2 regions of the Massilia sp. CCM 8734 genome follow, and region 1 is predicted to be linked to the other one. Evidence: predicted binding sites of a transcription regulator. Region 1 holds the regulator's gene; the other holds the start of a gene.

Region 1 (7,549 bases):
GCGTTCGAGGATGAAGCGCGGCGGCAGCATGCCGCGCGCCGCGGCCGCACGCGCCCGCGCGCTGGCCTGGTCCATGCGCTCGCCGATCTGCGCCAGGCGCGCCAGGTAGCTCTCGACATCGGCCGCGCGCCGCAGCGGGTGCGCGCTGGTCATGAAGTTGACCAGCGCGATATGCGTGCCACCGAACTGCGAGAACACGAACGCGTGCTCGTCGAAACGCTCGCCGGCCAGATGATTGGCCAGCGACCAGCGCATGGTTTCGGCCGACACGCGGTCGGTCGCATCGAGCGCGCCGGCCAGAAAGCGGTCCAGGCGCGCCACCCCGGTCTTGGCCAGCGCCGTGTAGCGGGCGCGCTGCGCCGGCGTGATCGGGGCCAGCTGGCGGTCCAGCGCCTGCTGTTCGGCGCCGGCGAAGTACTGGTCGACCGTGGCGCGTTGGGGCGACAGGCGCACCCAGTCGGCGGCAAAGCGGTCGGCCCATTTGTCGAAGGCGCTTTCACGGTTCTCCATGCCGGCCGGCGCGCTCGCGCCAGCGGCCGCAAGCACCGGCAAGGCGGCGCCGAGCGACAGTGCCACCAGCGCGGCGGTCAGGCAGGGCGCGATGGCGCGGCGGAACGGTGTATGCATGCGAAAGTCTCCTGGTGGGTATCATCGGCGTTTTGCCGCGACAGAATTTATCATGGATTCCGACAAGAAACCACCACAGCGGAAACCAGCGCCGCCCTGGCGTTTCGCCCGTCAATACAGGCCAGACACCGTTGCCGTGCGCGCCGCCGCCATGCGCCGCGGCGACAAACAACGACAATTGCTTACCTTAAGGGACTGGATCGCCAGCCCCGACTGGAGTAGCATGGCGAGCCACGATGCCAGCGCGTCTCGCCGCCTCAACCGGTACAATGCCGCCATCGCCCAGTCATTCGTCAAAGGTCATTGCATGTATATCAAGAATACCGTCATGGCGGTCGCCGCCCTGTTGCTCGCCGCCAGCGCGCAAGCCGAAGTCGCCGTTACCGCCGAAGTCGGCACCACGGGCGTCGGCGCCCATCTGATTTTCCCAATGGAAAAAACCCTGAACGCCCGTTTCGGCGCCAGCTACTTCCAGCACAAGTACAACGATACCGCCAGCACCCTGAGCTACACGATGAAGGCCAAGCTGCAAAATATCGATGTGCTGTTCGACTGGCACTTGATCGATAACAGCCCGTTCCGCCTGACCGGCGGCGTGGTGTACAACGGTAACAAGATCAGCATGGTGGCGCGCCAGGATTCGAACGGCTTTTTCAACATCAACGGCAAGCAATACGCCGCCAGCCAGGTCGGCATCCTCAACGGCGGGATCGAGTACAACAAGGGCGCGCCGTATGTCGGCGTGGGCTGGGGCAATGCCTTGAGCACCGACAAGAAGTGGCAGCTCAGCGCCGATCTGGGCGCGCTGTGGCAAGGTCACCCGAAGGGCCGCTTGACGAACTCGCAATGCACCGCTGCGGCCGCCGCCTGCGCCACCCTGGCGCGCGATGTCGCCACCGAGCGCGTGAAGATGGAAGCCGACGTCGAGGCCTACAAGGTTTATCCGGTCTTGCGCGCCGGTATCAGCTACCGTTTCTGACCGGCAGGCACCAGGTAAGGAACAGCGCGCCGCGCGGGCGTGGTTTTGGGTAGGATATCCTTTTTACAAGGGAGTGCACCATGAAACCACGCTTTCACTCGCTCGCGGCGCTGGCCGCCTGCTGCATGCTCGTTCTGGCCACGGCCGCCTGCGGCGACAAGCCGGAACCGACCAAGCCCCAAGTGGCGACAGCGCCATTGACCCGGTAGGCTTTTGCGCCACGGCAAGCGCCGGACAGAGTAAACTACGCCCTTGTTCTTTCGCTGCAAGGTCGCTTCCCCATGTCTTTTGATTCCCTCGGTCTGATCGATCCCCTCGTGCGCACGCTGGACGCGCTCGGTTACCGCACGCCCACGCCAGTGCAGGCGCAAGCCATTCCCGCCGTGCTGGCCGGGCGCGACATGATGGCCGCCGCCCAGACCGGCACCGGCAAGACCGCCGGCTTCGCCCTGCCCCTGTTGCAGCGCCTGACCTTGCAGGGCCAGGTCGGCGCCAATGCGGTGCGCGTGCTGGTGCTGGTGCCCACGCGCGAACTGGCCGAGCAGGTGCACGAGAGTTTCCGTGCCTACGGGGCTGGCTTGCCGCTGCGTACCCACGTGGCCTACGGCGGCGTGAGCATCAATCCGCAGATGATGAAGCTGCGCAAGGGACTCGACGTGCTGGTGGCCACTCCCGGCCGCCTGCTCGACCTGTACCGCCAGAACGCGCTCAAGTTCGACCAGCTCGAGACCCTGGTGCTCGACGAAGCCGACCGCATGCTCGACCTGGGTTTTTCGCGCGAACTCGACGCCGTGTTCGCCGCCCTGCCGAAAAAACGCCAGACCCTGCTGTTTTCGGCCACGTTTTCGGACGAGATCCGCGCTTTGGCCGGCAAGCTGCTGAGCGACCCTTTGAGCATCGAGGTCAGCCCGCGCAACAGCACCGTCAAGCGTATCCGCCAGTGGGTCGTGCCGGTCGACAAAAAACGTAAGCCGGAACTGTTCTTGCACCTGCTCAACAAGCACCGTTGGGGCCAGGTGCTGGTGTTCGTCAAGACGCGCAAGGGCGTGGACCAGCTGGTCGAGACCTTGCAGGCGCAGGGCGTCGCGGCCGATTCGATTCACGGCGACAAGCCGCAGCCGGCGCGCCTGCGCGCGCTCGAGCGCTTCAAGGCCGGCGAAGCGAAGATCCTGGTGGCGACCGACGTGGCCGCGCGCGGGCTCGATATCGACGACTTGCCGCAGGTGGTCAATTTCGACCTGCCGATCGTGGCCGAAGACTACATCCACCGCACCGGCCGCACCGGCCGCGCGGGGGCCTCGGGCGAAGCGGTCTCGCTGGTCTGCGCGGACGAGGTGCAATTGCTCGCCGCCATCGAAATTCTGACGAAGCAAACCCTGGAACGCATCGAGGAGCCTGGTTTCTCGCCGGAACACAGGGTGCCGCTCACCAACACCACCGGCGAGGTGCTGAAAAAACCCAAGAAACCGAAGAAAGCCAAGGTCAGCGGCGACGTGTCGACGGTCGACGTGCGTTTCCGCCCGCGCTGAGGCCGGCGCCGCGCCATGCGCAGGGGTATGGATCGCGTTGTTAGGACATGCACAACGCAAATCTGCATAATGCATGCCCGGCCGGGAAAAACAGTCATCTGTATCGGGGAAACAGCCCCATCTGTTCCGGTATTCGCCCGTGCGCCGGGGTCGCCGTGGGGTATCATACGGCTCAAGCCACAAACCGTCAGACCCTATGCCTCAGCCTCTCCCCTTCGTTCCGGCAGCCATGCTCAACGTCGCCGCACTCAAGGCCAGCTGCGCCGGATGCAGCATGCATCAGCTGTGCCTGCCGATGGGACTCGAAAACGATGACATCAGTCGCCTCGACAACATTATCGGCAAGCGCCGCCGCGTGCTGCGCGACGAGCGCCTGTACCAGATGGACGAGCCGTTCCGCAACCTGTACGCGATCCGCTTCGGCCACTTCAAGACCTACCAGGTCAACGCCAACGGCGAGCAGCAGATCACCGGCTTCCAGATGGCGGGCGAACTGCTGGGGATGGACGCCATCAGCGGCGACCGCCACCATTGCGACGCGGTCGCGCTGGAAGACAGCGAAGTGTGCGAAATCCCGTTCGAGCGCCTGGAAGAATTGTTTGGCGAAGTGCCGACCCTGCTGCGCCATTTCCACCGCATCATGAGCCAGGAAATCACGCGTGAACAGAATGTCATGCTGTTGCTGGGAAATATGCGGGCGGAGCAGCGCTTTGCCGTATTCCTGGTCAACCTGTCAGCGCGTTATGCGGCGCGCGGTTACTCGGCCACCAGCTTCCAGCTGCGCATGTCGCGCGAAGATATCGGCAATTACCTGGGGTTGACCATCGAAAGCATCAGCCGCCTGCTGTCGCGCTTCAAAAAGCAGAGCTGGATCAGCGTCGACAAGCGCGAACTGACCTTGCTCGACCCGGCCATGCTCAAGGCGCTGGCCGCCGGCACCGAACAGTGCAGCCCGATGGCGTGAGCCAGGGGCGCCCGGCCAGGGGCACCCGGCAAGGGGCTCTCAGGCTGGCAGCCCGCCGCGCGCCAGCGCGGCTGATCCCTGCGCGAGCCAGGTGGCAAGGTCGGCTTCCAGGCTGCCACTGCTGCTCATGGCCAGCACCGAGCATTTTGGATGCCCGGTAAAGCGCAACACCACGAGCGGTACGCCGGACACCGCCATGAATACCCGCTCGCCCTTGCTGGCGTTGAACCATCCCGAATAAAATCCGAAGCCAGCGATGCCGTTGCGCTTGGTTGTGATGCCAAGGCTGCGCACGTCGGGCAGGCGCTCGATGGCGGGCGCCCGGATGTCGGCGCGCGCCAGCCGGAAGGTGTAGAAGGCATGCCTGACCACAATGGCATCGGCGCCCAGTTCGACCGAGTGACGCATCAGCATGCTGGCGCAGAGAACCAGGGCGAATAATCCCGATGCCAGCAGTATGCCGCCGACCAAACCGGTTTCCATGGCATCCGGCGCTTTTTGGTGCGGAGTCAGGTAATAGAAGAACGTGGCCAGCAGGAGCGGCAACGCGATCAGCATGCCGATCAAAAAAACTTGCTTGTTGGAAGTTGGAATGTCGGTTTTCATCATCTGGGTATCCCGTCATGGCATGGTTGGCTATATTTATCAGACAGTATAGTTCCAGAACGCGCTGTAAACAGTCCGTTCGCGTCGGCGCAGGATGCACCGCCTTGGGTGCCGATGCAGACATGTCCGAGCAGGCAGGGGAGCCACTCACGGTCGCCTACAAGCTGCCAACACTCCCGGGCAGAAGCCCGTTAAGAACCCGATTAACAGATACCGCAACGAAGTTGGAAATGACAACAACACAAGCGCACAAAGATTGGGTAAGTTTTCTTCGCCACCAGATTGGGGGGGAGTTCGCTGTCACCAAGTACGACGACGATGAACGGACCACAAGCATCCCCATTTATTCGAGCCAGACGGAAGGAGGCCTGGTTGGCGCAACGGTCGGCCTGATGGACCTTGACCAGAGCAGAAATCCTGCCGTCCAGATCCGCACAGAAATCTTGATCGACACGCGCATGGACGACGCGCGAGGGCTTAATCTACTCTCTACAATCGCCTTTTATATCATAAAAAGTCAATGGCGGGTTTCACCTGGGACCGTCTTCGAAGAAATTGGCGGGATGTACTTTCCCGGCACTCCGCTCCGTCATATTTACTTTACCGCCCCGTATCAATGGGACGGCATGTCCAAAGTCGTATTGAGCGACCGAACCATTTTCCCTCTGATCGCCATTCCAATTTCGACAGCAGAGGCAAATCTGGCGAGTCAAGATGCTGGAAACGCACTCGAATCACTATGGGATGCCAATCGCGTTGACGTTTTGGACTGGAATCGAAAAAGTTCTGTTTAACGCCAATCGTAAAATATCGGGAAAGCGCAGGTCGACAAATGCCTGCCCTGCCATCTCGGGCTATCAAAGCACATTGAAAAACGCGCGTCGGCCTTTTACGACGAACGCTTAAAACGGCGGATGCGGATCGTCCGGCACCACCACCAGATAATAGGTCAGCATGCTGGCCAGCGCGCAGAAGATCCAGAAGAAGAAAAAGCCGATCGTGTACACCGCCATCGGCGACAAGGCCAATTCACCCAGGTGCAGTTCTTCGCGCGGATCGAACAGCGCAAAGAAACAGCCTTCGGCCAGCATCGCCGCCAGGAAAGCGGGCCACAGTACTTTCATCGCAAGACGCATCGACACTCCCCCGTTTAGTTGGCTGGTTGCTGCACGTCGGCCTTGATCGCCAACGCCTGCTCGCGCGGCCAGTGCCAGGCCGCAGCCAGGCGCCAGTCAAGCTTGCCGCCTTCGACCACCACCTGCCAGCGCGCCCGTTCGAGCAGCGGCAGCGCCACCGAAAAACGCCCCTGCGCATCCGGGATCACGTCCAGCTTGCGATCCTTTTCAGGCTGGGTGGCGTGCGCCAGGTGGATGCTGAATGGCGCGCTCAAAGGCTGCCCGCCGCTGCTCAACATCCCGGCCAGTTTTTCAGTGGCCGGATCGTAGCGCGCATCGAAACCGAGGCGCATGGCGCTGGCCGCGCGGTCGCGCCGCAAGTCCTGGTTGATGGCCTTGCCCTTCTTGTAGTAGTCGTCGACCACCATGGCGTCCTGGCCGCGGTAGGCCACGACGCCGAGATTGACGCCGGCCACCACCACGATGGCGGGACCGAGCATCAGGAGCCACGGCCAGCGGTGCTTGTACCACGGCCCGGCGGGGGGAGTCAGGGGTGAGGCGGTTTGCATGCGAGTCTCCTTTTTTGCTTATTTTGGCACGATTATTTAGGCACGATGAACACGGCTTTTTCACGCACCGTGAGCGACGGGTCGTCCACCGCGGTGATCTCGAACTCGATCTGGTTCGAGCCTTTGGCCGCCGCGCCCCGGTCGACCTGCACCCGCACCGGCACCGCGCGCGTGCTGGCGCCGTCGAGCACCGTCTGGTCCGGCGTGGCCAGGCGCACCGAATCGAGGCCCGAGACCTTGATGCGGAAGCTATGCCCCTCTTCCGCCGTATTCATGATCTGCAGGCGGTACACGTTTTCGATCAGGCCATCGCCCACTTCGCGCCCCATCGAACCGCGGTCGCGGATCACGTCGACCTTGAGCGGGGTGCGCAGCGCCAGCGCGGTGCCGAAACCGGCCACGATCAGCACCAGCAGCCCGGTATAAATCAGCACGCGCGTGCGCAGGATGCGCTGGCCGATGCGCTTGGCCGACCACTTGTTGTCCATCGCGTTGTCGGTCGAGTAGCGAATCAGCCCGCGCGGCAGGTCGATCTTGTCCATCACGCCGTTGCAGGCGTCCACGCAGGCGGCGCAGCCGATGCATTCGTACTGCAAGCCCTTGCGGATGTCGATCCCGGTCGGGCACACCTGCACGCACATATTGCAGTCGATGCAGTCGCCCTTTTTCTTCGCTTCTTCCGCCGTGGCCTTGGGATTGATGGGGCCGCGCGGTTCGCCCCGTTCCTGATCGTAGGTGACGATCAGGGTGTCCTTGTCGAACATGGCGCTCTGGAAGCGCGCATACGGGCACATATATTTGCACACCTGCTCGCGCAGCCAGCCGGCGTTGCCGTAAGTGGCAAACGCATAAAAGCCGATCCAGAACCATTCCCACGGTCCCAGCGCAAAGGCGCCGATGTTCGCCAGGAGCGAACGCACCGGCGCAAAATAGGCCACGAAACTAAAGCCCGTAAACAGCGCCACCGCGCCCCACGCCAGGTGCTTGGCGGTCTTCCTGGCCAGCTTGTCGGCGGTCCAGGGCTGGCGGTCGAGGCGGATGCGGGCGCTGCGCGCGCCTTCGATCTTGCGCTCGATCCACATGAAAATCTCGGTGTAGACCGTCTGCGGACAGGCGAAGCCGCACCACACCCGTCCCGCGATCGCGGTGACGAGGAACAG
Region 2 (7,549 bases), on a different contig from region 1:
CGGACGGCACGAAGAACTCGAGGCAGATGTCGGAGATGACGACGTTGCGTGGCTTGAGCGCGGCGACGTCGAGCGGGGCGTTGGAGGGACGCCGTGGCGGCGCCGCCTTGGCCGTGGCGACCGGTGCGGGCGCCGGCGCAGGTGCCGGCGCGGCGTCGCGCGCCATCGCGCTCTTGGCGCGCGCCACTTCGATGCTCTTCCTGAGCCACGCCACGCGGTCGTGGGCGATCTCGAACGTGCGCTCGCTCAAGGCCACCACGATGGCGGCGTCGGGCTGCAGCAGGCACACCACGTCGGCGCCCAGGAGCGCGACCAGCAAGCTGCCCTGGCCATCATGGGCCGCTTCACGCACTTCCGCAATCATGATGGCGCGGCTACCGTCGCCCTGGATGTCGCGCGTGCGCAGCGTGACGCCGCCCGCACCGCCAGGCTGGGCGACCGGGACGAAGAACGTCGTATTGACAAATTTTTTCCATGCCGCGTTCATTGATTCGCCCGCCTGCACGGCGCCGAGCACCTGCTCGAATGTTTCCAATGCCATTATTAACAATTCTCAATATAAGTTTTCATTTTGCAAGAACAGTGCCCGCCATCGTGCCATGTATTGACTGGCAACACAACTTGACTGTTGTAAATATGAGAAGAGAAACAAGGCGAGCCGCGCCGCCCGGAAGTAGCTCCGGGACGGCGCGTCGTGAGGAAGATCAGGCGGCGACCTTGAGGGTGCCGCGACAGCCGTCCATGAGGAAGGACAGGCCGACGACCAGCACCAGTTCGCCCTCGGCCGAACGGGCGGTGCCGGTGATGCCGTCCACGCTGATGGCCGTCATCGGCTTGATCACCAAGTCGGCGGTGCCGTCGACCGCTTCCACCGCGAGGATGTAGGGCTGGGGAGCGGCGACCACGATGCCGACTTTTTCGGAACAGGCTTCGTAACCGAGCGCACTGGCCAGCGAGCGCACCGGCAGCGGGCGTCCCTGGTCCTTGAGCACCGGCGCGCCGCCGACGTTCATGAAATTGTCGGGCAATTCGACCACGCGCTGGACCACCGCCATCGGCAGCGCCAGGGCGGCGCCGGAGGTCGACACCAGCATGGTCGGCACGATCGACAGTTCGATCGGCAGGCGGATCGCGAACTTGGTGCCGTGGCCGAGCGAGGAATCGATGTGGATCGCGCCACGGTTCTTTTCCACAGCGGTCTTGACCACGTCCATGCCGACTCCGCGCCCGGACACCGAGGACGCCACTTCCTTGGTCGAGAAGCCCGGCAAAAACACCAGCTGGTAAGCTTCTTCGTCGGTCGGGGCGCCGTTTTCGCCGATCAGGCCTTTTTGCACGGCCTTGCGGCGCAGCGCGTGCGGGTCCATGCCCTTGCCGTCATCCTGCAGCACGATCATGACGCTGTTCGCTTCCTGCCAGGCCTTGAGCGAAATGAAGGCCTTGGACGGCTTGCCGGCGGCGAGGCGGTCTTCGGGCGACTCGACGCCGTGATCGAGCGCGTTGCGCAGCATGTGCACCAGCGGGTCGTACAGGCTGTCGACCACCACGCGGTCGACTTCCGTCTCGGCGCCTTCGATGGTCAGTTCGACGTCCTTGCCCAGGTCCTTGGCCAGCTCGCGCACCAGGCGCGGGAATTTCTGGAACAATCGCCCGACCGGCTGCATGCGCGTGGCCAGGGTGGCGCGTTGCAGTTCGGCCGAATAACGCGAGGCGCGTTCCAGCGTTTCGGTCAGGGTCGCCATCAGGGTGGCGGCCGGGCCTTCGAATTTGAATTGCAGCAGGCGTTCGAGCAGCACGGCGGCCTGGTTGGCGGCCTGCACCGATTCGCCGGCCACTTCGAGCAGCGCGTCGAGCTTGACGGCGTCGACCCGGATGCTGTCTTCCTTGGCGGGCGCGGAGGCGGCGCGGAATTCCTGCACCTTTTCTTCGCGCCGGTCGGCGCCGGCGTCGGCGGCCGGCTTGGCGGCGGGGGCGGCGGCCTGGGCGACGGCTGCGGGCGCGGCTGCATGATCGGCGGCGGCGGCGGCGGCGGGAGCGGCGGCCGGTTTTTCGGCCGGCGTGTAGGTCCCGGGCGGGATCACCGAGACGTACATCGCTTCCCAGTCAAGTCCATCGGCGCCGGGGGCGCTGGCGGAAACGGCGGCGGCCGGCGCGGCGACCACTGGCGCCGCCACTACCGGCGCGGGCGCCGCAGCGGCCGCGGGAGCCACCTTGGCCGGGGCATCGCCCTTGCCTTCGATGGCGTTGACCAGGATGCGTTCGAGCGAGTCGGGCATCGAGGCCAATTGTTCGGGCCGGGCGCCGTTCGACAGGTCGGTCAGCTGGTCGGCCACGAAACCGGACGCTTGCAGCGCCGCTTCGATGGCGATCGGCGTGACCGGGGCGGCGCCGGTGCGCAGCGCGTCAAACAGGTTCTCGGTCAGGTGGCAGGCGGCCACCAGGGCCGGCAAGCCCATGAAACCGGCCCCGCCCTTGATCGTGTGGAACGAGCGGAACACCGCATTGAGCGTTTCCTTGTTGTTCGGATCGCGCTCGAGGGCGAGCAGGTGTTCTTCTACGTTGACTGCAAGATCCATCGCCTCGACGACGAAATCCTTGAGCATATCGTCCATTAGAATCCCAGATCGGCAAGTAGGTCGTCAACATTGTCTTGATCGAGTGCGACGGAGGGAACCGACGGGCCCGACATCAGCGCTGGCTTGTGCAGCAGTTTTTCGCGCACCGCCGGCGGCGCGTTGTCGCGCAGCAGCTCGGCCAGTTCGTGTTCCACGGTCTTGGTGATGAGCACGACTTTCTTGATCAGCTGCCCGGTGATGTCCTGGAAGTCCTGCGCCATCATGATGTCGAGCAGGCGCGCTTTTTCGGCTTCGGTGGCGTCGGTGACGGTCTGGGCGAAGGCGCGCGAGTCGCCGGCCAGGGTCTTGAATTCGTCGATGCTGAGCTTGCCCGCGAACAGGTCGGCCCAGCGCGTGTCCATCGCCTTGGCTTTCTTGGACAGCACGTCCTGCGCCGGCATGCCTTCGTCGAGCGTGTTGAGGACCTTGTTGGCGGCCTGCTCGGTCAGGCTGGCGACGTATTCCAGGCGGTCCTGGGCGTCGACGATCTGGGTCGATGCTTCCGACAGGGCCTTGTCGTAGCCCAGTTCGCGCAGCGAGTCGTGCAGCAGGCGCACGATGCCGCCGAGGCGTTCGAACATGGGTTTGCCGTGCTCGTCGGTTTCGACGGCGCTGCCTTCCGCAACCGGTGCGGCGGCGGCGACGGCGGCGACAAGCGGCGCGGCGGCGGGCGCTGGCTCGGGCGGACGGGTCGAAGCGACCTGGTCGAACAGTGCTTCCATGTCGTCTTCGGCAGCGGCGGCGGGCGCCGGCGCAACTGCGGGCGCCGGTTCGCTGCTGCGCTGCGCGGACACTTCATCGAATAGTGCGTCGAAATCATCAGCGGCGTCGGTCATAGTCCCTGCTTCTCCATGTTTGTAAGGTGTTCGCAATCAAGTTGCTGGTGTCTGGTCCTGCCATGCAAGTTCGGGGCAAAGCATGATGCGCGGCAACATCGCCGGGTTTACGCGAGTTTAGCAGTGTGAAGTGCCCTTGGTAAATCACTGTGCATGGTGCGCGGCAAAATGGCACGCGAAACTTGTGCCATCGATAATTAAAACGCGTCTTTGATGTGCAATTGATACTGTGGAGTGTTGTATTTCGTAAGCAGGGCGCGGCGCAGGCGGGCAGGCGAAAACCAAAAGGTTAAAAATCGCGATCGGACCGGACGCCGGCTCGACCTGCGGTTTGATCAAGATCAAAGGTTTGCGATCTATCAATCGTGAAATCCCGCACTACAATACAGAATACGACCTGCTGCGTGGGAGAACTCATCATGTATCGGAAAATTCTGATTACGACGGATGGCTCGGCGATATCGAAGCACACAGCCTGTGCCGGCGTTAAGTTTGCCCGCCAGATGGGGGCGGACGTGCTGGCCCTGTATGTGGCGCCCGACTATCAATACCCGGTGTACGTGGAAATCGTCCCGCCCTCCTACCCCAGCGAAGAGGAATACGTGGCGCAGATGAAGCGCATCGGAAACGAGCACCTGGCCTCGATCCTGCAGGCGGCGCAGGCGGCGGGGGTGCGTTGCGAGTGCCTGACCGAGTTTGCCGACGCCGCCGCGCTGAAAATCGTCGCGGTGGCCGAACAGCGCCAGTGCGACCTGATCTTCATGGGCTCGCACGGCCGCAGCGGCTGGGGCCAGTTGCTGCTGGGCAGTGTGACGAACAAGGTGCTGTCGCACACCAGCAAGCCGGTCCTGGTGCACCGGCTGATCGCGGAGCCAGGAACCTAGCTGGCACCTAGCAGTTCTGAATATGGCGCTACTGACAATTTTGCCGTACCCTTGGATGGACCGCGGGGCGTTCGCGCCGGTGCGGCGCGGCTTGCTTGCCGCCTGTTTGTTTCAGCGCTGCTTCGGCCGTCCATCGACTTACCGCCTACTTATTTGATTGCAATTTTATGATACGCATTGTTGTAGCCGACGACCACACGATCATGCGCGAGGGCCTCAAGCGCATCCTCGACGGCGCCCTCGACATCGATATCGTCGGGGAAGCCATCAACGGCTTTGAAGTCCTGTCGCACGTGCGCCAGGGCGGTTTCGACCTGTTGCTGCTGGACTTGTCGATGCCGGGACGCAGCGGCGTCGACCTGATCCGCCAGATCCGCAGCGAAGCGCCCAAGCTTGCCATCCTGATCCTCACCATGCACGAGGAAGAGCAGTACGCCGTGCGCGCGATCCGGGCCGGGGCCCAGGGCTACCTGACCAAAGAGAGCGCCGGCACCCAGCTGGTGGGGGCGATCCGCAAGGTGGCCTCGGGCCGGCCGTACATCAGTACCGAAGTGGCCGAGCAACTGGCGCTGAACATCATGACGCCCAATGAGCAGTTATTGCACAAGCAATTGTCGGACCGTGAATTCGAAGTGTTTTCGCTCTTGGTGGGCGGCAAGTCGATTACCGAGATCGCCAACAGCCTGCACCTGAGCGTGAAGACCGTCAGCACCCATAAAACGCGGATCATGCAAAAGATGGGCATGACGTCGCTGTCGGAAATGGTGCAGTACGCCGTGGCCCATCGCCTGCTGTCGCCATTCAAGACCTGAGCTCACGCTGGCGAGGGTGAAAAGTTTTAGACACCGGTGCGCCGGTTTCGTGCCGAGAAACCTCAAGTAGATAGATTCTGTACCCATCAGTAGCACTCGCCGCACCACCCCGCCGCACCCCTGTTTTCACTCTGTAGGACGGCGCTTCGACTAGGAATAGTCCTACAAGAGCGCGCCCAATCCTACTCCCAGATTCAGCGTTCGCTGATATCAATGCCGGACTCGTGTTGGCATACTTAAATCCAGCGATTCGGCTTTCCTGCGGTTCACAAATTGTTCTTACGCAAGCTAGCCAGCCGTGCTGTACATCACTTTTGAAGCTCCGGTCGCAGGTTGATCAGATCGTTGTTCAAGCCTGATACCCGCAGCCTGAAACTTCGAATTTTCCTACCCCTGGAGATGAGCATGCTGACCACGCCCCCGCAAGACACCCGCAACACCACCACCTCGACCATGCATTCCTCGCCAATGGAAGCTGGCCGGCAGCGTCAGGGCCGTCTCTGGTCCAACCTCAAGGAAGTCTGCGACCTGCTGCACATCAGCGCGGCGGTCTCGATCAACAGCGAAGAACTGCTGTTCCAGCATGTGCAATTCAAGACCGGCCAGCGCGTCCACACCATCGGCCAGGCCTTCGACACCCTCTACATCGTCAACTCCGGCTTCCTCAAAACCGTGCTCATCGACGAATTCGGCAACGAACAAGTGCTCAGCTTCCCCATGAAGGGCGACATGCTCGGCGTCGACGGCATCCACACCCGCCATTACGCCTCGGAAGCGGTGGCCCTGTCCGACTGCGACCTGATCCTGCTGCCGTTCAAAAAGCTGACCGCGCTCGGCCGCGTGCACCTGGAACTCGAAAACGTGATGTACGGCGTAATGAGCCGCGAACTGGTGCGCGAACAAGCCATGATCGGCATGCTCGGCGCGCTCAGCGCCGAAGCCCGCGTGGCGCGCTTCCTGGTGTCGCTGGCCGACCGCTTTGCCGCCATGGGCTATTCGAGCAAGCTGTTCAACCTGCGCATGACGCGTCACGAAATCGGCAGCTACCTGGGCCTGACCCTGGAAACGGTCAGCCGCACCCTGTCGGCGTTCAACGAAATCGGCCTGATCACGGTCGACCAGCGCACCATCGGCATCAAGGACGCCGACGCCCTGAAAACCCTGCGCCGCCTGCCGCCGTCGCGTTCGCGCGCCAAGCAAAACAGCGCCGCCGCCAAAGCCAAGGCCGAAGCCGAAGCCGGGCAAGCGGCCGACGCCAAAGTGCTGGCCACGACCACCGTCTGAACGTTTTCAGCAAGCAAAAACGGCGCCCCGCGGGGCGCCGTTTTTGCTTGTTCACACCAGCTTACTGATCGCGCGACAACACGCCATCGCTGATCTTGACCTTTTCGCCCACGCGCAGGCCCGGATCGTTTTCGTACGTCACGGTCTGGGTGCCACCGTTGGCAAAGCGGATCACCACTTCGTAATGCTGGGTTTTCTTGGCATTGCGCTCGATATTGCGGCCCACGTAGGCGCCGCCCAGCGCGCCGGCGATCTGCGCGGCGGTACGGCCGCTGCCCTTGCCGACCTGGCTGCCCAGCACCGCGCCAACCACGCCGCCACCGATGGTGCCGAGGTAGTTGCCGTCGCCATTGACTTCGACCACGTTGATCGCGTCCACCGTGGCGCAGTTGGTGCAATAACGCACTTCGCGCGGCGTCGGCGTCGGCGTGGCGGCCGCGATGCGCAGCGGCTTGTTCAGGGTGGCGGTCGAGACGCGGTTACCCACGCGCATATTGGCCGTCACGGCGCTGTTCGGCGCGATGCGGTCGGCGCGGCGGATGGTATAACCGCCCGTGTATTCGCCTGGATTGACTTCCGGCAGGAAGAACACGCCGCGCGTGCCGGCAATGGCCATGTCGACCTTGGCGCCCGGCGTACCGTACACGGAAAACACCAGTTCGTTGCCCGGCGTCAGGTCATCGTTGGCCTGGACGTCGAAGCGCGCGATGCGCGGCACGTCAGCGGCGCGCTCGCGCCCCTGGTTGTCGCGTGGATGATGGCCGACGTCGCGCAGCAGCGATTCGCTGAGCACGCCGCTGGTGACCTGGTTGCCGACACGCAGGTTGGCGGTCACGGCGCTGCGGCCGGTGATGTTGTCGCGGCTGCCGAGGGTGTAGGTGCCTTCGTACTGGCCCGGTTCGGTTTCGGTCAGGTTCAGGTTGCGGTTGGCGCCGGCAATGCTGAGGGTGGCGCGGCCGCCCGGAGTGCCGTACAGGTTGAAGTTCAGTTCCACGCCCGGGCGCAGCTTGCGCACTTCTTCCACGTCGAAACCGCGGATGACCGGGTTGTAGGCGGCGGCATTGTTGTTGTATTGCTGCGCGTGGGCAGGTGCGGCCATGGTCAGGGTAAACAGTGGC

Evidence for each region. The regulator FNR, encoded in region 1, switches genes on or off when oxygen is low (the NO sensors DNR and NnrR bind a similar motif). The targets are predictions, from matches to a motif close to TTGATNNNNATCAA.
Region 2: a site for FNR is predicted at 3,783-3,796, ahead of F2P46_RS16645 (universal stress protein). Genes of this name have one in related genera too.

The regions. Positions count from the first base shown of each region.
Region 1 covers NZ_WHJI01000018.1:6,139-13,687, forward strand. The annotation lists gene F2P46_RS17635 (DUF885 domain-containing protein) at 1-627, opposite strand, end outside; gene F2P46_RS17640 (hypothetical protein) at 935-1,606, shown strand; gene F2P46_RS38275 (hypothetical protein) at 1,687-1,815, shown strand; gene F2P46_RS17645 (DEAD/DEAH box helicase) at 1,888-3,135, shown strand; gene fnr (fumarate/nitrate reduction transcriptional regulator Fnr) at 3,332-4,099, shown strand; gene F2P46_RS17655 (hypothetical protein) at 4,139-4,666, opposite strand; gene F2P46_RS17660 (suppressor of fused domain protein) at 4,936-5,499, shown strand; gene F2P46_RS17665 (hypothetical protein) at 5,608-5,829, opposite strand; gene F2P46_RS17670 (FixH family protein) at 5,856-6,389, opposite strand; gene ccoG (cytochrome c oxidase accessory protein CcoG) at 6,422-7,549, opposite strand, start outside.
Region 2 covers NZ_WHJI01000016.1:96,614-104,162, forward strand. The annotation lists gene F2P46_RS16630 (DUF805 domain-containing protein) at 1-541, opposite strand, end outside; gene F2P46_RS16635 (chemotaxis protein CheA) at 705-2,612, opposite strand; gene F2P46_RS16640 (protein phosphatase CheZ) at 2,612-3,451, opposite strand; gene F2P46_RS16645 (universal stress protein) at 3,871-4,335, shown strand; gene F2P46_RS16650 (response regulator transcription factor) at 4,503-5,147, shown strand; gene F2P46_RS16655 (Crp/Fnr family transcriptional regulator) at 5,616-6,431, shown strand; gene F2P46_RS16660 (glycine zipper 2TM domain-containing protein) at 6,493-7,549, opposite strand, start outside.